DNA from 4 places in the Paenibacillus sp. FSL H7-0350 genome. Region 1 is predicted to be linked to each of the others. Evidence: riboswitches for the same ligand, from Rfam matches in the RefSeq annotation. Region 1 holds a riboswitch; each other region holds the start of a gene.
The links. Region 1 has a riboswitch for cyclic di-AMP ahead of NYE24_RS20655 (C40 family peptidase). Riboswitches for the same ligand answer to the same signal wherever they lie in the genome.

Region 2: linked by a shared signal. The riboswitch ahead of NYE24_RS23135 (hypothetical protein) and the one ahead of NYE24_RS20655 (C40 family peptidase) in region 1 are both predicted to bind cyclic di-AMP.
Region 3: linked by a shared signal. The riboswitch ahead of NYE24_RS04390 (alpha/beta hydrolase) and the one ahead of NYE24_RS20655 (C40 family peptidase) in region 1 are both predicted to bind cyclic di-AMP.
Region 4: linked by a shared signal. The riboswitch ahead of NYE24_RS05015 (APC family permease) and the one ahead of NYE24_RS20655 (C40 family peptidase) in region 1 are both predicted to bind cyclic di-AMP.

The regions. Positions count from the first base shown of each region.
Region 1 covers NZ_CP151972.1:4,494,672-4,500,340, forward strand. The annotation lists gene motA (flagellar motor stator protein MotA) at 1-309, opposite strand, end outside; gene NYE24_RS20635 (hypothetical protein) at 513-806, shown strand; gene NYE24_RS20640 (4a-hydroxytetrahydrobiopterin dehydratase) at 1,015-1,290, shown strand; gene NYE24_RS20645 (cytochrome c) at 1,422-1,778, opposite strand; gene NYE24_RS20650 (GNAT family protein) at 1,906-2,391, opposite strand; gene NYE24_RS20655 (C40 family peptidase) at 2,664-3,155, opposite strand; cyclic di-AMP (ydaO/yuaA leader) riboswitch at 3,160-3,302, opposite strand; gene NYE24_RS20660 (C40 family peptidase) at 3,690-4,118, opposite strand; cyclic di-AMP (ydaO/yuaA leader) riboswitch at 4,176-4,314, opposite strand; gene NYE24_RS20665 (hypothetical protein) at 4,527-5,360, opposite strand; gene NYE24_RS20670 (M1 family metallopeptidase) at 5,370-5,669, opposite strand, start outside.
Region 2 covers NZ_CP151972.1:5,061,469-5,067,137, forward strand. The annotation lists gene NYE24_RS23125 (family 43 glycosylhydrolase) at 1-362, shown strand, start outside; gene NYE24_RS23130 (hypothetical protein) at 381-578, shown strand; gene NYE24_RS23135 (hypothetical protein) at 1,098-1,553, opposite strand; cyclic di-AMP (ydaO/yuaA leader) riboswitch at 1,688-1,857, opposite strand; gene NYE24_RS23140 (hypothetical protein) at 2,063-3,394, opposite strand; gene NYE24_RS23145 (glutaredoxin family protein) at 3,501-3,743, opposite strand; gene ytxJ (bacillithiol system redox-active protein YtxJ) at 3,740-4,066, opposite strand; gene NYE24_RS23155 (SDR family oxidoreductase) at 4,296-5,018, shown strand; gene NYE24_RS23160 (ThuA domain-containing protein) at 5,068-5,669, shown strand, end outside.
Region 3 covers NZ_CP151972.1:947,635-953,303, reverse strand. The annotation lists gene NYE24_RS04395 (TrkH family potassium uptake protein) at 1-881, opposite strand, end outside; gene NYE24_RS04390 (alpha/beta hydrolase) at 961-1,773, opposite strand; cyclic di-AMP (ydaO/yuaA leader) riboswitch at 1,781-1,913, opposite strand; gene mnhG (monovalent cation/H(+) antiporter subunit G) at 1,911-2,270, opposite strand; gene NYE24_RS04380 (Na(+)/H(+) antiporter subunit F1) at 2,260-2,553, opposite strand; gene NYE24_RS04375 (Na+/H+ antiporter subunit E) at 2,553-3,035, opposite strand; gene NYE24_RS04370 (Na+/H+ antiporter subunit D) at 3,041-4,516, opposite strand; gene NYE24_RS04365 (Na(+)/H(+) antiporter subunit C) at 4,513-4,845, opposite strand; gene NYE24_RS04360 (Na+/H+ antiporter subunit A) at 4,836-5,669, opposite strand, start outside.
Region 4 covers NZ_CP151972.1:1,079,914-1,085,582, reverse strand. The annotation lists gene NYE24_RS05030 (ATP-binding protein) at 1-1,631, shown strand, start outside; gene NYE24_RS05025 (DsbA family protein) at 1,724-2,482, shown strand; gene NYE24_RS05020 (disulfide oxidoreductase) at 2,479-2,913, shown strand; cyclic di-AMP (ydaO/yuaA leader) riboswitch at 3,140-3,299, shown strand; gene NYE24_RS05015 (APC family permease) at 3,429-5,246, shown strand; gene NYE24_RS05010 (ABC transporter ATP-binding protein) at 5,434-5,669, shown strand, end outside.

The DNA of each region.
Region 1 (5,669 bases):
TTCATCGACATTGGATTCCAGAGCGAGCAGTCCTTCGCGGCGGGTAATGGATGCCCATTCCATGAACATGGTAATCAGTTCGGGCTTACCGACCATCTTTTTCTTCGTAAACAGGATCTTCAACAGCTTAGGGAAATTCTTGACTTCCGACATCGGAAAGGCCATGAAGATGGAGGCAGCCGTGCCAAGAAAAATGATGACATAGGCAGCGGGGTTGTTCAAGCTTGCAAGCGGAGCATGCTTGAGAATCATCCCCCAGATTACTGCGACCAGACCAAAAACCAGGCCTAGAATTGTTGAGATTTCCATTTATACACCTCGTCCATGAGAATTAAGAAGTGATCGACTAACCGCGTATTTCGTCCTTGAACCGCGGGAGAACACTCTGTTCGTAACCAAATCACGTATATTCTTCTTTATCGACATCATTCCCTTTTTTGTGAAGTGATTTTTTCGGCTATAATAGATAAGGTAGGTTATTATTCATCAGCGAAGAAAACGGAGTGATTGATGTGGGAGTTAAGCATGGCAGAGATTACGGTGAAATTCTGGTTGAACTGACAGGAGCCGTTGGACGGATTGCAGACGGGTACATTTTTTTTGAAATGGAGCCTGAAGAGTGGACAAATCTGCCGGAGGAATCAAGGCAGGAGGTCTGGGAGGCGCTTGCGGAAGACCTGTTCTACGCGCTGGGCAACGAGCCGGTCATTCAGGTGGGCAGCGGAGTTGTAATGTACGATAAAGAAACACACCGCATTAATATTCTGCTGGGCGATGAGGATCTGGCTTCGGTCGTTCTTGTATAAAACAGGGGGGAAATGCGGCAGCGGGTTTGTCCCGGGCATCCAGCCATGTTAAAATTGGAAGTGGAGTACTAATTGCCGGGATGTCAGAATACATTTAATCAAAAATCTTTAGCCTGGCACATCCCTTGGACTTTCAGAAGCTGAGGGATGTTTTATTTGAAGGCAAGAAGGATTAAGGAACCGTTAACTTAGCAAGGGAGGAAACGAATTGCAATTAACTGAGGAACAACTTCAGGAGCAGATCGGCAAGCTTGAGGGCTGGAAGCTGGAGAGGGATAGGCTGGTGCGCAAATATATGTTCAGTGAATATATGAAGGGAATTGCTTTTGTGGATGAGGTAGCGGCAATTTCGGAGGCCTTTGACCATCACCCGCATATCACCATTGATTACAAGACGGTTGTTCTGCGGCTGGCTGCAGATGTGGAGAAGCTTGATCTCCGCCAGGCGCATGAATTTAATGAGGCATTTGAGAAGACCCGCTAGAGGACAAGGCTCCTATGGAGACAATAGGAATATCTGATCAATAGAAATGCCCGTGCAAGGATCATTCGTTATCCTCGTCACGGGCATTATACATTTGAAATGAAGAGCATGGTGTTTGTACAGGTTGCGGATTATTTCTTCTCGGCCAGCCATAGGGCTACATTCGCAATCTCTTCAGGGGCCAGCCTGTCTTTGAAGGAAGGCATCTGTCCGCGGCCCTTGGTGACTATGCTGTAGATCTGCGGCGCGTCATGCGAAGCGCCTTCCTGCTGCAGGCTGGGTCCCGCCCCGCCCTGAAGCTGGTCACCGTGGCAGGAGATACAATTGGCCTTCACTGTAGCTTCTGCGCCAGCAGCGTCCAGCACAACCTCCGGCATGGTCGGCTTGTTCTGCTCCGCCACCTCGGATTTACCGGGTAAGGTAAACATTAAGATTACTGCAAAGGCACAGGCGGCAAAAAACAAACCGCTCATGATCCATTTCTGCATCTGCATCCGTCCCTCCATGTAAGCTGCTGACTCCATTATAGCGGATGGTGAAGCGTTATCATAGTATTTGTGTCAAAAAAATGAACACAAACGATCCATTTTTTTGCAAATCAATCTGTCTCCAGTGCTATTCCTCATAGACCATGCAATAAAAAGGCTTATTGCCGGTCGGGGTGCGGCGTTCATAGGTATCCGTTATAGTGAATCCGCATTTCTGGTAAGCGCGGATGGCGCGCTGGTTCCAGGTCAGCACCTCCAGGTCGATCTCACGCTCCGGGTATCGCGCCCGTGCTGCCTGCACAATAGCCTTCATGAACAGATGCCCCATTCCATGGCCGCACAGCTCGGGCCGCATTCCGACACCAAGCCGGACTACCCCCTCCATCGGAAAGAGCTGGGCGAAGCCGCACAGATCCCCCTGTCCGTTCACTACAGATACATATTGCTCACTGCGAAGCTGCGGGTCTCCGAACTCCACGCCCAGCGCCTGCATCTGCTCCCAGGACATCCAGCCGTAAATATTATACGGAGGCTTGTAGCTCCACTCACAGATCTCAGCGGCATGCTGCGGTTCCATAGGCACCACATAAAAGGTTAACGGGGAGCTAATCATTACGGGAGGCCTCCTTCCAGCCGAAACTGCTTTTAAAGGACGGAAAAGCCGTTTCCACTTGTTCTTCTATTAATTATATACAAAAACAGCCAGTTTCGACGCAAATTCCTTGCGGAAATGCAGAAACTTGACAAACGCCAATAATTATTTTCTGAAAGTACAGAATCGGTGTTTTACAAATATAGAGACGGGTAAGTAATTTTATAGACAAAAAAAAGCCCTTCTCCAAGATTTCGGCAAAAATCTTGGAAAAGAGCGTAGGTTACAAAGAATTATTGTACATCATCGTTGTCTTGGGAATCCGAAGCTACAGTCTTGTAGGCATCTGTACTCATGATTCGTTTGGCGCCAACGTAGCGGTTGACGTAATAGCTGTCACTCAGCGAACTGATGGTTACACCGCGTGAGGAAGAGGCATGGGCGAATTCGCCGTCACCAACATAGATACCTACATGGGATATGCCCTTACCGCTTGTATTGAAGAATACAAGATCGCCTGGTCTCATCTCGTCAAGGGACACGTCAGTACCCATCTGGTACTGAGAGCCGGATTGATGGGGCAGGTTAATGCCGATCTTATCAAAAACATACATTGTAAATCCGGAGCAATCAAACCCGTTAGTTGATGTACCGCCGGATACGTATTTGGTTCCGATGGCTTTGTCGATCACTTTATCCATTTTGGAATCCGCGAAAGCGCTTCCTGCTCCGATTGTGAAGATAATGGACAAGCTTAGTACTGCGGCTGCTAGCTTCTTCTTCAAAAGTAAATACCCCTTCCAATGCCTACGAGGTTAGCTTAAGGGTTCGGTTGAAGGTCCCCTATGACCCCTCTTAGAATAGGAGGTCAATTCACCCAAAGTGGTTCCCCCGTTTCCCTAATTCATTAGGGAACTCGGCACGACTGTTGATTAGGATTAGCGGTTCATTCAATACATGACAAAACCTTTGTTAAAAGCGATTCAATAATTACAAAAATGTTACTAAAAGCTCACTGCGATAATTGTAACAAAGACTAAGGCGCTTGGCAATCACTTATAACATATTAATCCATCTTTTTTGCTGTTTTTTAGAGTTATAGCCCTTTCGAAAGACTCATATCTATGCGCCGGGGTTGTTTTATATGATTTTTTCTTTGTTTTTGCAATAAAATGCTGTTTCAAGGCTGTGGATTCGGGTAAAAGGTAGAATAAGGAAAAGGAAAAACCCGGAAATGATTACGGCAATAATCATCCCGGGCTCGTATAAGTTACATTTAGTTGTTAGAGGATGAAATATTCGGGGTATGCTTCAAAAGTTCAATCGTAAGCGACAGCTTGGTAGGCTGTTGTGCTCATTACTCTTTTGGCGCCAACGTAGCGGTTGGCCCAGTAAGACTGGCTCATCGAACTGATGGTTACACCACGTGAACTGGAGGACTGTGCGAACTTCCCGTTTCCAACATAAATACCGACATGGGAAACTCCGTTACCCAGAGTATTGAAGAACACGAGATCTCCGGAGCGTAGATTGCTCTTGGATATTGTTGTTCCAACTTTGTACTGTGCTTTGGATGTACGGGGCAAGGTAAGCCCGACATTCTTGAACACATACTTGGTAAATCCGGAACAGTCGAAGCCGCTGGTGGTTGTGCCCCCGGTTTTATACGACGTTCCAATGGTTTTTGAAATCACAGTATCCATTTTGGAATCTGCGAAGGCACTGCCCGCTCCGAGTGTGAATACCATCACAAGACCCAGCGCCGCTGCGGTGCATTTTTTCTTGAAATTCTGTCTAATCAAAAGATGTACTCCTTCCAGGGCCTGCGAGGTTAGCTTAAGGATTCGGTAGAAGGTTCCCCTATGACCCCTCTAAAGCGAGATCAATTCACCCAAAATATGGTTCCCCCACTTCCCGGTGCAGGGAATTCGGCGTTTTATGCACCAGAACAGTGACTTATCGACATTGATTAAATTGCAATAGATACGGAAGATTCTGTTTGAAAGATTACAACTTTGTTACTAGTGGTACAGGCATCATTGTATCAGACGATTTACCCTTTTGCAAATGCTTTTGTCCTTCTCTTCAAGCAAAAAAGAGTCCTGCTCCCTGATGAGGGGCTGTGACTCTTTTTAGTATGCCGCTGTAGCAGCTTATTATTGTGGAAATGATTTACTGGACCAGAGGTGGTACTGGGCAGCGATTCCCCACATATTGAACAGCGTGGAGGGCAGCGGAGCTGCCTGGCGGAGCATAAGTGCCGGCAATCCGGGATAGAACAGAGCAGAGGCGCTACAGAGCAGAATTACGGCCAGGCTTCCCGCCCCCAGAATGACGGAAATACCGATCGAAGGCATCAACACCTTCAGGCAGATTAGCAGCGAGGAGAACATGCCGGTACCTGCGGTATAGCCGAATTGCATATAGAGCAGAAGCTTGCGGACAAGGAATAGATAGAGCAGCCAGCCCAGCACACAGGGCACAAGCTTGAGCAGGAGCTGAACATCGAGAACGCCGCTGAGCAGATGACGGTACATGCGTGGAAGCAGCCAATAGAGCGGCAGGAGGGTTAGTGCCCATTCGGCCAGGCTGAACGCCAGCACCGGCAGCCCATATTTTCTCATTCCCGGGAAAAAGAACAGTCCCCGCGCTCCGTCGCGCTCCTGATGAAGCTCGTGCAGCAGCCCTGCACGGATAAAGGGAGTCAGCAGCAGCCTTAGCACTGTCAGCGCCAGCAGCATCCACAGCCAGTGCTGGACGGCGGGGTCGGTGCGCAGCGCAGTCTGCCCCTCGATATAATACAGCAGCCTGCCTATTCCGCTGCCGCCGGCATTCGCATCCGGGTAGCGTAGCAGGACGGGGACAACCGCACTTTTAATGAATTTGTACAGGAAATAACCCCAGAACAGCCGGTAGATAAATAGCAGAATCAATATATAGAACTGTTCTTTCATGCTGATCCAACCGCGGGCAATTGAACTTTTCACCATTCCTTCACCTCACCAGACAAGAGTTCCGAGCAGGGTTTCAAGCAGAGTAGATGCGCTAAGCGTCCAGCGGGAGAGTGTGCGCGGCTCAAGCTCCGCCATTTTGAAATTATTAAGATGCCTGCTCTCCAGCAGAATGGAATGCCCCGGATCGATCTCTGCGGAGACCAGCGGAGCTTTATACGCTAACTCAAAGGAGGTAGCCTTACCCTCGTCATTCCAGTATTGCTGCACAGTGTACCCGTCTGCGAAGGTGAATTTCACGGGAACATCAGGGTACAGGCTGCCCTTATTGCTTACATCGACCACAGC
Region 2 (5,669 bases), 570 kb from region 1:
GGCTGTATGTTCACTTGACCCACTCCGAATCAGAGGGCACCGTTCTATCTGTGCTGCAGGCCAAGCTGGGGGAACGTATTGAATTGGTCCACAATTACATTCCAGTCCCTGAAGACACAGCGGAGCTCAAGCTGATCTATCATTCAGGCATCGCGAGTATCCTTTACCGCTTCGGGGATAACGGGGATTGGCAAGCTTTTGCAGAGAATATCGATGCTCTCTATCTGTCGGATGAAGGCGTGAACGGGGAGCCGGGGGAGATTGGCGGATTTACAGGCTTGTTCAATTTCATCGGCTCCGTGGATGCCCACCAGCATGACTCCTACGCTGATTTTGAGTACTATAGAGTTAAGAATTACTAACAGGAGTGGTGAATGGTTGTGAAGAAAAGTAGACAAACCCCCGTGCTGGTCGCGGTCTCTATCCTGCTCATTATTGTCAGCAGCCTGATCCCCTCGGCTCAGTCGGCTTGGCTGGGGGCGTTACAGACTCTTATGCTGGGAGCCGGATTGCTCGGCTGCTGTATAGCTTTTTGGCGGTTTGCCAAGGGCGGTAAGGGTGGTAAGGGCAAGAGCTGAGTTCTATGTACTGAACGGTTGGCGAAGACAGGATCGATGCATCGGATGGTTGAGCTATGTAAGGTGAGCCAAGCACTGCATGGATGCTGGTGCTGAGAATCAAGGACTAAGTCGCGGCGGATGCTGCGGCTTTTTTTGATAGAATCTATATGTTTTGGGATCCCCGCAAAGTACCTGAGTCATTTATCGAAGCTAAAGCCCCACTTTGAGGGGTCATTTTGTTTTGTAGGGGGACCCAGAGGCCCTTATTTTGTGAAAAAGACCGATTCTCTCCCCTTTGCGGACAGAGAGGACGTTAAAGGGCTGTGTGGAGAGGGAAATGAGGCGGAATAGGTTAATTAAGCGCCTCTCAGTCCGCATGGCCTTCGGAATGGTCCCATTTGCCGAAATAGGGGATCTGTAGTCCGCATGGCTCACCATCCATCACCTTCTTCGACATCCGTACCCTAATCCCGCCACATCCAACTCGTTCCGCGGCTCTCATTCCTATAGCCCGCGTATCCCGCGTTATACCCAGTCTCATCCCGCCGAAGGACGATGGACCGCAGGCAAGGCAGAATGGGCGGCTGCCATCTGTTCGCGTATTCCTCTAAGCCGGGCCTTCAGCTCGGGGATGCTGCAATCCAGGATCTGGCTGATGTCGGGCAGGGGGAGCTGGATGCCGTACCATAAGGCACAGGCAACGTGATCGTCCCAATTAAGCAGGGCAGCAGCGCAGCGGCTATGATCCCGGGCGAGCACAGTACATTGGCGGATGCACTCTCTGTAGGCAGCCGCAGCAGCGCTGTCCCCTGAGAGGCTGCTCTTCAGCCATAGTGGATGGAGTGCCACGAAGGTGGCGGTGGTTGCTTGCTCGGCGCGGGCGCCTGTTTCCAGCAGAAGGCAGCTTAGCGCATAGACGGGACTGCTATATTGCCGGGTGTAGTGGTTGAATCCGGCAGCAGCAGCTGCCGTGGGCGATAAGGGGTCAGGCATGTGGTCACGTTCCTTTCTGAATCTATACTGTGCAATTCATTCCAGCGCGCAAAAAACCGCAGGCAGAGGAGGACCTCTGCCTGCGGTTGTGGATAACAGGCGTAAGACGCCTGGCACAAAAGCGTGGCGGATCAGGGCTCTCTCCTTACGCTTACGAGGTTAGCTGTCGGATTCGGACGGTGAGAGTCGCCCTACCTGCCGGAGACCTGCGCGTGGCATTCTCCTTCGGATTCACCCCAAGTCGGCCTGACGGCCGGATGGTTCCCCCGTTTTCCACATGACGGAAATTCAGCGTGCATGCATTGCTTGTTTTCATGAATGCATTCATTTGCTTTCAACACGAATCATACTCTTTTCGGAGGGGGTTTGTAAAAATGGAAAAGAGTGCTATTCGCCTTTTTTTCAGCAAATGGCTGAATGGCTGTGCATAGGGAAGCTAAAACACCTATATGTAGCAGATTATCTGCCATTTATCTCGCTCAAGCGCTGTTTTTTATTTTTGGCAGAGATCACCACCACAGCGGAACCTTCTGATTCTTCCAGGCAATGATCCGCTTCACCTCACGAACGGTTCCTGTTGTAATCTCATAGTCGCTGCGCTGCGCTGCATGAAGGTCCAGGAAGTGCAGCATCCCTCCATAAGTCCCAACAGCCAGCAGCGTCTCATCCGGATTGATAGCTAACCCTGAAATAGTGCTTCCGGCATAATAACGCCACAGCTCCCGCCCCTCTGCATCAATGAGCCTTAAGTAGCCATAAGCGTCGCCAATGACAACACCCTCTTTCAGCGCTGCCGCTGCATACACCCGGGCTTCCTCGTTAACAAGCGGATATTCCTGGTCTGCCGGGAGTTTTCCTGCTACCACATCTTCAAGGGGAACGGCAAGGGTAACGCCATTATAGAAGTGGCAGGCATTGAACCATACGCTATGCTGGTCCTTCGTAAATATAGTATAGTGCGGGTAACTGGATTCCGGATTGAATAAGTGAACCTGCCCTGAAGTTATGTCATATAAAAGATGATCACTGCCCTGGCTGCCATAGGAAATCCATCTTCCATCCGGAGAGACGGCACCATGCGGCATGTCAATTTCAATGTGCTCTATCTCATCTGCTTTATATTCTTCGAGATCAGGATGCAGCAGATTCACCTCCCAGGGCTTCTCCTCCGATTGCTGGACCAGGAAAATTCCCTGGCTCATAACAAGCAATAACGCCCCGCCCCCGTTAAAAGGAATGACCTGCTCCAAGGGTAACGCCTGGTCCAGGCTGTCTATGTCCAAGACGGGAAAGTCCGGGTCCAGCGCTTGAATCGTTCCATTCAGCTCACGCCATGAGAGGGTTGCTACAACTGTGCCCTGAAGTGTGCTGTTCATGGATTGCATAATGGTAATCCCCTGAGTTCCGGCGAGCGCATAGAACTGATTATCAGGTGATGCCCCAACCAGGCTAAACTCGCCGAATACGGAAATAACATCCTTATGTACAACCACAACTGCATTCTTCTCCCAGGGGGTACCGGTGCTGAATACCACAGCATCATCACTGATGAAATGGATACCGCGAATCGCCTGCATCTCCTTCTGAAAGTGGCCGGAGAGCGGCCACGTTGCCGCCGGCAATTGCGCCCGCAGCTCAGCCATCTCACCGTGCTCATTAGCTCCTCGAATCATCTTATAGATTTTGGCGGCGAGGGTCCCGCGTGTATCCTCTGCGGGTTCATTTCCCGCTTTGTCCCAGCCTTCAGTCAGTCCTTTATGTACGAATTGGTTAACGTCGCCCGCATAACGCTGCCCTTCTTCACGCCATTTGGCAGCCTGCTCATTTTGTAGCCAGTTCAATTGATCAGTCCTCCTGTTCCAGATATATATAAATATACATATTTTACATCAATGAATCGCAAAAAAAGGTGCTGCTCCTGTTGAGAGAACAGCACCTTTGTGTATATTACAGAACAGCAGCATCCATAAGCTCTTGAAGCTCAGGAAGATTGAAGCCCTTGACTGCCCGGTCCCCGGATACAGTGACTGGAATGCCCATGAAGCCCAGCTTCTCCACTTCCTCCTGATAGACCGAGCTTGTCATCACATCCCGCACCTCGAAGGGAATGCCTTTGCTCTCCAGCAACTGCTTGACCTGATTGCATTCGCTGCAGCCGGAGGTCGAATAGACAATTACGTTCGCGCTCATTGCTCCACTGCTTCCTTTATCGCTTTTTGGGTAATCTTCCAGTGTGAGGTGTTCCAGCGGACTTCGCTGTCCTCCAGCAGGAAGATTTGCGGGGATTCATGCTTGATTCCGAAATCCTCAGCAATCTGATTGGAGACAGGACGGTCTTCGATCACATGGACAACGGCTGCAGGAGTATCTGAATGCTGTGCATAGGCCTGGAATTCTTCGTTGGCCTTGGCGCTGATCGGACAGGTGGTGCTGTGCTTGAAGAGCAGTTTTTTGCCAGGCTGCCCGATATATTGCTCTAGTTCTTCCTTAGTGTGAATTTGTTGAATAGACATCGGAGGATCACCTTCCTGGGTAAGAGTTAATGAAACCTGTTGTCAACAATTGTGTTGTTAACAACTATTAATCATGATTGTAACATAGTTCAAAATTAAAGCAAAAGTAAAGTTCTGCTTAGTCCGGCCCCTCCCTTGAAGGATGTTGTTAACGGCCCGAGGCCATGCTAATGTGAGAGGGATGAATCTAGGCTCGGTGCATAATCATGCAGATATGAGGGGGGAGCTCATGAAAAGGGTTGCTTGTGTTACCGGTGCTGACCGTGGACTGGGATTGTGTCTCGTTCGATCTCTTTTGGAGAGTAAGTACATGGTGTTTGCCGGACAGTATTTGCCGGACCCTGCGGCATTGGAAGCTTTGAAAGCGCAATACCCGGATAGCCTGAGGCTGGTCCCTCTTGATATCGGCAATGCAGGGAGCGTAAAGGAGGCTGCACGGAGTATTGCCGGGAGTACAGGGCACCTTGATATGATTATCAATAACGCGGGGATTATCCACCGGTCGGATGATGCAACGGTGCTCGTGGATATGGATGATGAAGCGATGGCGGAGATTTATAACGTGAACACGCTTGGTGCGCTGAGAGTGAGCAATGCATTGATGGGCTTACTGCTGCAAGGCCGCCAGCGTCTGGTGATTAATATCTCGTCGGAGGCCGGAAGCATCGGACGGAACAAGCGGATCAATATGTATGGCTATTGTATGTCCAAGGCCGCACTTAATATGCAGTCTTCGCTGCTGCACAATCATCTGCGTGCGATGGGCGGACAAGTGATGGTCTTCCATCCCGGCTGGCTGCAGACCTATATGAACGGGGAGAAGGATGCGAAGGCGCCTGTAACTCCTGAAGAATCGGCAGGCAAGATTATGACAATCGTTCATAACCATAAGATGTATTTGGCTGAAGAACCGGCTTTTATCGATCTGGACGGCAATCTCTGGCCCTGGTGACACGAACATTCAGGACAGGCTATCTTGGCAAAAGAGAGGTGTGTACATCATGTCTTCATACAAAGCACTGGCGTTCGGCAGCTATACTGAAGTGAAGTACCATCCCTTCGAGGGAGTAGACCGTGAACTGGAGCAGCTCCTTGAGCCCGAGTTCCATGTGGTCTCCACGGAGGATTACGGACGGATGAACCGGGCAGAGCTGGCAGAATGCAGACTGGTGATCTCCTATACGGAGTTCTCCGAGGAGCAATTACCCACTGCGCAGAGCGGGGCCCTGCTCGCTTATGTGGCTGGCGGCGGCGGGCTGCTTGTCGTGCACAACGGCATATCCCTGCAGCGTAATCAGGAGCTTGGGGCGATGCTTGGTGCCCGGTTCACCCATCATCCGGCGTTCACAGCGCTGCAGATGAAGGTGACTGCGCCGGAGCACCCGATTATGGAGGGGATATCTGATTTTGTTATAGAGGATGAGCCTTATTATTTCGAGCAGCATCCCCACTTCGGGACAACGGTGCTGGCCGAATATCCGCATGACGGAGCGATGAGACCGGCGGCATGGTGCCATGCCTTCGGTGAAGGCCGGGTGGTCTATCTGATGCCTGGGCATCATCTGCCTTCCTTCTCCTCAGAGCCGCTGCGCCGGATGATCCG
Region 3 (5,669 bases), 3.5 Mb from region 1:
GGTAACATCGCACCAATATCAATGGAGTTGAACCCCGCTGTGCGGGTAACCACTCCCTGGAAATATCCACCCCAGATTCTTTCCCCCCATGTGAGTGTACCAAATGTTCTGGTATTAAAAAGCTCAAACACAAATATGACCAGAAACCCTGCAAAACAAAGCACTCCTGAAGTGATTAGCACGATTTTTGTGTGAAAAGACAGAGCCTTCCAGCTTCTCTTGCGGTATAGATCCAGAATCACAATAAATCCAATTCCACCAATGATAAATAAAAATGAAATGACAATATTGACTAACGGATCACCGACATACCGGCTCAGACTATCCGACCATAATGAAAAACCTGCGTTATTAAAGGCCGAGATGGAATGGAAAATTCCATAATATAAGGCTTTGGCAACACCCAGGTCATTTGCCCACCGGACGGTCAACAACAATGCCCCAAGAGTTTCGAAGATAAATGAGATCAGCACAATGCTTAGTGATAACCGGACGACCCCTTGTGTTTCAATGGAGTTCGAAGATTGTTGGATGAGTAAACGCTCCTTCAGCCCAATCTTCTTCCCCAGAATTACGGCAATTAGAACACTGAACGTCATGAATCCTAATCCTCCGATTTGAATGAGGAGCAGGATAATGATTTGTCCAAAGTTGGAGAAGTCGGTTCCTGTATCCAGCACCACCAGTCCAGTGACACACACAGCTGAAGTTGAGGTAAACAATGCATTTAGCCATCCCACACTAGTTCCGGTGGATGAAGATACCGGTAAGGACAACATAATTGTCCCCAGAATGATGGTTACAGCAAAACCTAAAAGAATAATTCTTGATGAGGTTAGACTGAGTTTTCGAGTAAACCAAAGGCACCTTTTTTTAAACATATCACTGGCTCCTGTAATGATTCTTTTCGTAAATAAACAGCGCTGCGTCACCTTCAAGGCTGTGTGTCCAGTGAGAGCATCAGCCAGGTAGCTCTTGTTGAAAACACTGTTGGTCCTTTAGATAATCGAGCAAAAGCCGGTTAAATAATTGCGGTTGACATAGGTGACTAGGATACATGGCATTCTCGATGATCGCTAAATGAGCTTTGGGATACTTAGCCGCTGTTTTTTTAACTTGCTCTAACACCCGCTCATTGTGATTACCTGACACGATCAGCACCGGAATTTGCAGCCGCAGCGCAAACCCGTAACCGTCCGAATACTTCAACGCCATGCGTTGCTTAATCCATTCTGTCGTCCGTTTATGCATAAGCTCTTTTCTCAAGATATGGTAAGCCAAGAGCCACCGGTGATAGGTGATACGTAAAGGCTTGATAAACATTTCAGCAGGGAGATAATGAGAAATCCAGGCACAGAACTGCAACGCTTCTTTCAACTTACTTCCACTAGCAGAGTAATCACCTTGAAAATAACTATCCACCCAAATCATGGTAATCACCCGCTCAGGGAACAGATAGGCGAACTTCTGGGCAAGTATAGCTCCAGTGGAGCAGGCTACAATTACAATCTTTTCTACATCCAGTTTATCTAATAATGCCTTTAGATCCTCAACTTGAGTGTCTAAGATCCGGCCAATCTCAACATTCATCTTCCCCGACAGCCCGTTTCCTCTTAGATCATAGACAATTACTTTCGCGCGCTTACTGAAATATTCCGCCTGTGGTTCAAAAAGATGGTGGGAGGTCGAATAATCATGGATAAAAACGATGGGCAGACCGCTACCCGATATCTCATAATACAAGGTTGTTCCGTTGACATCAACAATAGGCACTGCAGGATTCCCCTCTCATGAACGCTTACGGGGTTAGCTGACGGATTCGGACCTGAGTAGCCCTACTCGATATTCTCGAGATTCACCCCGGAACTTTTGGTTCCCCCGTTTCCTTTACAGGAATTCAGCGGCAAATATCATTTCTCAGATTGCTCCTTACTTCTTTCCGTATGGGTAAGCAGATCGTCTTGTATGCTGTTTTTCCACAAGGGAACGCCCGAACGGTAGGCCGCCCGGCCATTTAGATGGCCTGCGACCGGTGAAGTGATGAATACAAAAAGAATCGCCAGCAGCAGCTTGACACTGATCTCTCCATCTTTGAACCAAAAGTAAAGGAAGCCGCCGCCCAATAAACATAACACCCCGAACGTTGCACTTTTGGTGGCCGCATGTGAACGCAGATAGACATCGGGCAGCCGGATCAGACCAAAGGCACTAATGCCGCAAAAAATGGCGCCCAGCACTACTAGAATCGAGCTAAACAACTCACCTGTCATGCAGTTCCCCTCCTTCTTCCACAACAACCCCACGTTCGATATACCTTGCGAGTGCAGTGGTTCCAATAAACGTCAGAATACCGATAACCAGAATTACCTCAAGAAAATTGCGGGTATCCAGCAGCATACTAATGACAGTAATCATAGCCAGTACATGAATGCCTATCGTATCTAGGGCCGCCACCCTATCCGAACGGGTAGGTCCTTTCAGAAGCCGGTACAGGCACGCGAGTATGGCCATTCCCAGAATGGTCAATGCGGTAGTTAATAGTACGGAGACCATCAGCGGGTCACCTCCATGATCACTTGTTCGAAATTCCCCCGGATCTGCTTCACCATTTCCTCAGCATCTTTGATGTCAATAGCATGAATATATAAGGTCTTCCCATCCCTTGACACGTCGAGAGTTAGCGTGCCAGGAGTCAGACATATCAGACAAGACAACAGTGTAACTTCCCAGGCTGAGGTTAAGGCTGTCTCATAGGCGAATATTCCAGGGCGGATCGCCAGCTTCGGACGAAGAATATGATAAATCACCACAAAGTTCGAGATGGTCAATTCGCGGATAAAGATCAGCAGCAGCTTCAATATGGACCATAGACGTTTTAAATAAAATGGCCGGGCCTGGGGCTTGGATCTTCTGAATAACAGCAGCATCCCTATGCCGAGCAGAAACCCGATAAGAAAAGTGGCGCCGGAGCTGCTATTATTGATTGCCATCCACAATAAAGCAACTAACAGATTAAACAAGAATTGTAGAGTCATTATATCTACTCCTTCAGTATGGCTTGAATGTATTCCGCAGGTGAAGCCAGAACCTCTCCGGCCTGTGCTACATAGGCATATAGAGCATCTGCTCCAATACCCATTGCAATGACAAGCACAAGCAGTGCAGCGGCGACAGCAGAAGCTCTCTTCAGGTTCACAGCAGGCAGTTCTCTCTCAGGTTCATTTCCCCAGAAGGCCAGCCTGAACATCTTGATTAAGGAATACAGCACCATAAAGCTTGAGCCGAGACCGATAAGAGACAGTGTCAGCATACCGGCATCCAAAGCTCCGCGGATGATCAGCAGCTTTCCGGCAAAACCGCTCAGCGGCGGAATCCCCACCAGAGCAAGGGTCAATATAAAGAACATCCAGCCCAGGAGCGGGTATTTCTTAATCATGCCTCCCATTCCACTCAAACGATCTGTTCCTGCTGCGGAGATGATTAATCCGCCCAGTATAAACAGGAGCCCTTTAGCCAGCATATCGTGAAGCAGATAGAAGATGACTCCGTTCAGCGAATCCCCGGTACCTGCAGCAAGCCCGAAAGCCACAAATCCGACACTAATAATGACATTATAATTAAGAATCCGAGGGATATCCTTGTAGGCCACTGCCCCTATGCTGCCCAGAATCATGGTTGCCGCAGCCATCCAGGCGATCAAACTATGCGTGAGACTGGTATCATTCACAAACATCAGGGTGAACGTGCGGATAATGGCATATAGTCCTACTTTGGTAAGAAGAGCACCAAATAGTGCCCTGATCGCCGAAGGCGGTGCGCCGTACGATCCCGGGAGCCAATAGAACAGGAACAGCCCCGCTTTTAAGGAGAAGACGATTAAAAAAAGCACAGCAATTACGTTCAATATACCGCCTTGCCCCGCTTCAGCAATACGCTGTGACAAATGCGCCATATTCAGCGTCCCTACTGCCGCATACAGATACGCTACAGCTGCTACAAACAACGTTGACGACACAATATTGATCAGCAGGTATTTCGCTGTCTCCCGTAACTGCAGCTTGGTCCCTCCAAGGGAGATAAGGGCATATGAAGAAATCAGCATCACCTCAAAGAAGACGAACAAGTTGAAAATATCTCCCGTAAGGAAAGAGCCGTATACCCCGACCAGCAAAAAATGAAAGAAAGTATAATAATAATACCGCTCCCTCTGCTCTCCAATGCTGCTGAAGGAATAGAGCAATATGGCGAAGCTTACGATGGAAGCCATCATCACCATTAGTAAAGCGAACATATCTCCAACAAATACAATCCCGTAAGGGGGGACCCACCCTCCCATTTGTAAGGTCATAATGCCATCAGCATGTACACGTGTAACCAGCAAGGCTGTACTAAGGATAGTAAGGATACCGCTAACTACGCTAATCCCCCGCTGAAGGCGTATCTGCTCTTTGAATAGAATCAGAATCACCGCTGTACATAACGGAATCAGAATAGGCAGAACCAGAAGGTTATTCATTCTTTGACCTCCTTGATACTGTCGATTTCATCCGTACCTAAGGCCTGATAAGAGCGGTAAGCAAGCACGAAATAGAAGGCAGTTACGCCGAAGCTGATCACGATAGAGGTCAGGATCAGAGCCTGCGGCAGCGGGTCGACATAAGTCTCCTCATTACCCAGCACAGGAGCTGCCCCCCGCTTGAGTCCGGCCATGGTCAGAAGCAGCAGATGTACACCATGCGTCAGTAAGGAGGTTCCCAGGACAACCCGCAGGAGGATTTTGGACAAAATCAGGTACACCCCTATAGTAAACAGAATGCCTATTGCTATCGCCATTACTAGTTCCATCTTTTATCCCCTCCAATCGTTAAAATAATGTTCATCGCAACTCCTACCACTGCTAAATAGACGCCTAAGTCAAATAGCACAGCTGTTGCCAGTTCGACATCTCCAAGGATAGGAAGATGGAAGTGTCCGAAGGAATGACTCAGAAAAGGGACACCAAAGAGAAATGAGCCTGAAGCTGTAAGAATAGCCAGCATGAGCCCTGCTGCCGTGAGCAGGCGGTAGTTTACAGGAAACACTTTACGAATCTGATCCATGCCAAAAGCGATGGTTATCAGTATAAGCGCTGCGGAAGTCATCAATGCGCCAATGAAGCCTCCCCCCGGATGATTATGACCTGCAAAGAACAGATACAGGGAGAAGATCAGAATGATGATGACAATTCCTTTGGACATCGTCTGCAGAATCACATCATTACTGCGCAGAGGTACAGCCAGCTGCGGATCAATTCGCTTAGGCTCCTCTTCCATTCTCAGATGGACAAGGGCATAAATGCCCAGCGAAGCGATACCAAGCACCATGATCTCAAATAAAGTATCGAATCCGCGGAAGTCTACAAGAATGACGTTAACTACATTTTTTCCGCCTGCCAGAGCGTAGCTTTCTTGTAAGAAGTACTCGGAGATGGACGCGAACGGACTACTGCCCATTGCTGCCAGAGCGACCAGCGTCACTGTTACACCCACACCAAGCGAGATGATCAGGTTAGGCAGCTTGAAGCGCATGTTCTCCTTCTGCTTCTTCAGCTTCGGCAAGTACCGGAAACAGAGCAGGAACAGGATGACGGACACGGTCTCAATAATCATCTGGGTCAGCGCAAGATCAGG
Region 4 (5,669 bases), 3.4 Mb from region 1:
TGAATAACCCGCACACCCGCAGCAGGGTCTATCTGGCTCTGGGCGGCCTCTTGTTCAGCAGCGGCATCCTGATTATGCATTTCAGCGGCATTCTGTCGATGAGACTTACGGCAACGTATGAGCAAGGCGCCTTCTCTATTACACTGGCGGTGTTGTTCGCCCTGATCGTCCCGGTGGTCACCGCATCCTATGATCCGAAGTGGCTGGAGCAGGCCTACAATATGTTCAGCTTCAAAAAACTGCTGCTTGTCCTGACCCTGACCGGCGCGTTCACAGGCATCCATTACGCTGCCATGGCGGGCGCTTCATTCCCGATAAGAGAACAGACCAGTGCTGCCGGACAAGTGCTCTATTTGCAGGATTCCATACTGGGAATGATTCTCTGCGGCTCTTTCCTGTTCATTGTGTCGATCGTCCTTGCTCTGCTGTACAGGGACCGGCAGCGGATACTCCAGTCAGCAGCTTTTAATGAGCAGCGGTATACTGCGCTGTTTGAGCATAACCCTGATATGGTGATCTGTATTGATCCTGCACGCAAGAAGATTATCAGTGCTAATCCTGCTCTGCGGGACATTACCGGATATAGCAGAGAGGAACTGGGGAATTATAAGGCGATACTTTACAGCGAACGGGATGAAGCGGCTGTTCGGGATGCCGTAACACGTGCGTCACGGGGCCAGTCCTCAAAGCTTGAGCTGAAGGTCCGGAGCAAAGGCGGGGCGCAGCTGATTTGCAGTGTCACCGTCTTTCCTTTGCTACATCATACGGAGCAGTGGGTCTATATTGTGGCCGAGGATGTGACAGCCCTTATGAAGTATCAGTATGAGCTGCTGGAGGCCAGGGATGCCGCGGAGAGTGCTGTGACGATGAAGAGCGAGTTCCTTGCCACCATGAGCCATGAGATTCGCACACCGCTGAACGGCATTATCGGTGTCAACCAGCTGCTGGCCGAGGAGATCAGCAATCCCGAGCATCTGGAGCTCCTGCAGCTTCAGAGTACAAGCAGCCACGCTCTGCTGCATGTGATGAGCGATATTCTCGATATCTCCCGGCTGGAGGCGGATAGTCTCTCGTTGACCAAGGATACATTCGGGCTGAAGGCGCTTCTCCAGGGCTGTATGGATCTGTTCGTGGTGAGCACGCAAGACAAGCCGTTATCCCTGGAGCTTGTGATCGAAGAGGGGCTTCCCGACAAGTTCACCGGGGATGCTGTGCGTATCCGCCAGATTCTGATCAATCTGATCGGCAATGCGGTGAAATTCACGCCATCCGGCACGGTAACGGTTAAGGTGGAGTCCTATGGCGTCAGGGAGACCGCTCAGGCGCTGCAATTCATGGTGCGCGACACCGGCATTGGCATCTCCCCGGATAAGCTGCAGCTGCTCTTCCAGTCCTTCTCGCAGGTGGACGCGTCGCATACCCGCAAATACCCCGGAACGGGTCTGGGCCTTGCGATCTGCAAGAAGCTTGTAGACCTGATGCAAGGAGAGATCTGGGCAGAACCGGCAGAGGGAGGCGGTACACAATTCTTCTTCAGAATTAAGCTGCAGTCGCAGGAGCATTCCCCGGAGGTATTCTTCGGCAAGGATACAGGGGGCGGGGAGTCAGCAGAGGAGAACGAAGCCGTATAAGCAGCGATTGCCAACAAGAGAGTTAACATTATATAATTTGAAAGTAACTATTCTTTTATCACGACAGTCCTGAGGACGGAAAGGAACTCTCTTTGAGCAAAACAAAAAAGAACAATGTCATGGCTCCCCAAATGAGCAAGCAGGAGAAGCGCAGGGCAGAGCAGGAACAGCAGAAGCAGAAAACGAGAATTCTGATCGTGAGTACGGTGGCTATCGTCGTTATTATTTTTGTAGGCTTATTCATACTTGCTTCGAAGGACTCTTCTCCTGCCGGTACAGACAGTAAGCCGGTTGCCTTCAATTACAGCGAAATGATGCGGCTTGGCAAGGAGGATGCTCCGGTTAAAATTGTGGAATTCGGCGATTTCAAATGTCCGGCTTGCGCCCAGTTCACCGGTGTGATCAAACCGCAGATCGTTCAGGGTTATGTAGATCAGAATAAAGCAGCCTTCTATTTCGTGAATCTGGCCTTCATCGGCAAGGATTCCAGAACGGCCTCCCTGGCAGCGCTATCGGTGTATCATCAGAACCAGGAAGCGTTCTGGAAATACTTCGATGCGATCTATGCCAACCAGGGGAATGAAGATAAGGAGTGGGCTACGCCTGACTTCATGGTGAGTCTCGCCAAGCAGCTGGGGCTGCCGGTCGATTATGACCTGCTGCGCAAGGATATTGACGACCGCACCTATGCGAAGGAGCTGGACCGGGATATTCAGCTTGGCACGGATGCGGGCGTAACGAATACACCTTCCTTGTTCGTGAACGGCATCAAGGTGAAGGAGCCTTTCAATATGGAGGAGATTGACGCTCAGATTCAAGCAGCTACAGCAGCAGCGGGAGCTGCCCAATGACAGCCTTCTCTACCTTCTGCCGGCGTAATTGTCTCTACTTGGCCTGGTTCGTCTGTGTGGTGGCTGTAGCGGGAAGCCTGTATCTCAGTGAGGTCCTGCATTACGAGCCGTGCAAGCTGTGCTGGTTCCAGCGGATCTTCATGTACCCGCAGCTGTTCTTGCTGGGGATCGCCACCTACCGGGCGGACAAGCGGATCATTCCTTATGTGCTTCCCCTTAGTCTGATCGGCGGCTGTATCTCTATTTATCATTATGCAGAGCAGAAAATTCCGGCGCTCAGCAAGGTGCTTCCCTGCACCATCGGCGTACCGTGCAACAAGGATTATCTGAATTGGTTCGGATTTGTTACGATCCCTCTGCTTGCACTTATAGCCTTTGTCTTAATCTCCATTCTGCTCTGGACAGGACGGAAAGAGGAGACTGCAGAGTAAGAAGCTGACGGGCAGAAGGAAGAGAAGAGAATCCCCTTAATTTTAGCGAAAAATAATATACAAAAACCCTGTAAAATCACGCCATAAAGGGATAATGAAAGAGAATGAAAGATCAAGACATACCGGATGATGAATTTGGTTGTTTTGAGTGCTTTTCATTCTTTTTTCATTTGTTTCCACGCTTTACGGAAGACGTATTGTAGCTTAATATTAGTCCTTGTGAGAAGTTGAATATGCGCTGAATTTTCCGGAAGGAAAAACGGGGGAACCACACTTTGGCCAAGGCCAAAAGGGGTGAATCGGAGCAGGCCGCAAGGGCTGTAACCGTAGGGCTACCACAGTCCGAATCCGCCAGCTAACCTCGTAAGCCACTAGTGGGATAATGACCATGCACATTAGGCATGCGGATCATTTCCGTATGCTTATTTTGGTGCCTGCATTTATGAAATCCACTTATGAAAACAGCGCAGGGAAACCCCATTTTCAACTTAACCAAGAGAGGAACTGTTACTACAATGGTAAGCAAGGTAAAACGACTATTGATCGGGCGTCCGATGAAGTCGAACGAACTCGATCATGAAAAGTTATCCAAGGTGAAAGCACTGGCTGTCCTGTCTTCTGATGCGCTCTCGTCTGTAGCCTACGGAACAGAACAAATTCTAATCGTACTGGTGGCCGCCGGGTTCACCGCCATCTGGTACTCCTTGCCAATTGCATTAGCCGTACTGGGCTTGCTGGCTATTCTGATTCTGTCCTATCGGCAGACGATATTCGCTTATCCGCAGGGCGGAGGAGCTTATATTGTAGCCAAAACCAATCTTGGAGTGCATACTGGGCTTCTGGCTGGCGGCTCGCTGCTGGTGGATTACATTCTGACGGTGGCGGTAAGCGCCTCGGCGGGGACGGACGCGATCACTTCAGCTTTTCCAAATCTGCATAATCATAGTGTCCTCATAGCGGTATCTGTTATCGTACTCTTAACGATTGTTAATCTGCGCGGGGTGACCGAATCGGCTTCGTTCATCGCCATCCCGGTCTATCTGTTCGTCGTCTCCATCTTCGTGCTGATTATCGCAGGGATCTTCAAATATGCAACCGGCGGGGCTCATGCACACGTTCCTGAGATTGGTACGGCAGTCTCCAATGTCAGTATGTTCCTGCTGCTGAAGGCATTCAGCTCCGGTTGTTCGGCCCTAACCGGGGTAGAGGCGGTCTCCAATGCCATTCCTAACTTCAAAGCGCCGGCGGAGAAAAATGCAGCCAAAACGCTGATGCTCATGGGCCTCATTCTCGGAGCTATGTTCACAGGCATTACGCTGCTGGCTTACTGGTACGGCATCATGCCCGATGAGAAGGCCACCGTGGTCTCACAGATTACCGAGTCTACCTTCGGCCGTGGCGGGCTGTACTTCTTCATTCAGGGGATTACGGCGGTTATCCTGTTCCTGGCAGCCAATACGGCTTACTCGGCCTTCCCGCTGCTGGCGTTCATGTTCGCCAAAGACAAATATCTGCCCCATGCCTTCATGGTGCGCGGCGACCGGCTTGGCTTCTCCAACGGCATTATTTTCCTCGGCGTCATGTCGGCAGTGCTCGTAGCTGCATTTCACGGGAATACGGAAGGACTCATTCCATTATATGCAGTAGGGGTATTCATTCCGTTCACGCTGTCGCAGCTAGGAATGATGGTCCAATGGTACAGAACGAAGCCGCAAGGCTGGCAGAGCAAGTTCGCCGTGAATACGGTCGGGATGCTCACCACGTTAACGATCACCATGATCTTCATTATCACCAAATTCTCCAGCGTGTGGATGGCCTTCATCTTCCTGCCGGTCGTCATTATCGTGTTCCACCGGATTCACCGCCATTATATGAATATTGCCGATCAGCTGCGGATCTGTCCCGCTACCGATAAGCCTTGTATCAAAGGAAGCACCGTAGTCGTTCCGGTCGCCGGTGTGACCCGCGCAGTACTACATTCGATCAGCTATGCGAAGTCATTGACTGATAATGTGGTCGCTGTATATGTAGGCTTTGATGAAGAAGAGATTCACAAGATGGAGCAGAAGTGGGAGGAGTGGAACCCCGGAGTACGCCTGATCGTACTGCGCTCCCGCTACCGCAGTATTATCCGCCCGCTGGTGAAATTCATCGATACAGTAGAGTGGAAGACCTCTTCAACGGATCATATTACCGTCCTGATTCCGCAATTCGTTACCAAGCATTGGTGGCAGGCGGTGCTGCATAATCAGACCAGCTTGTTCATCCGCTCTTATCTGATGAATCAGAAGGATATTGTCATCGCCACGGTTCCTTTCCATCTGCATAAATAATATAGAAGATTATAGAAAGACGGCTGTTTCTGCTTCATGCGGAGGCGGCCGTTTTTACGTTTTAGTTGACAGAGATAATGAGAATCAATATCATCAATCTATAAGCAATAATTGAGCTTGTCTGTTTCATAGCCATATTTATAATAGAGGAGCCTTGCTCCATTACATTTATACGAGGAGTGTTATCATGTCGGAACGTTTAAATACAGAGCAGCTGAGCATCGGATATGCGGAGACAATGATTGTAAAGGGGCTGAATCTGTCGCTTCCGACAGGGAAGATTACGGCGCTCGTCGGAGCGAACGGCTCCGGGAAGTCCACGATTCTGAAGACGATGGCCCGGATCATGAAGCCTAAGAGCGGGAATGTCATGCTGGACGGGAAGTCCATTCATAATCTGTCTACCAAAGAGGTGGCCCGCCA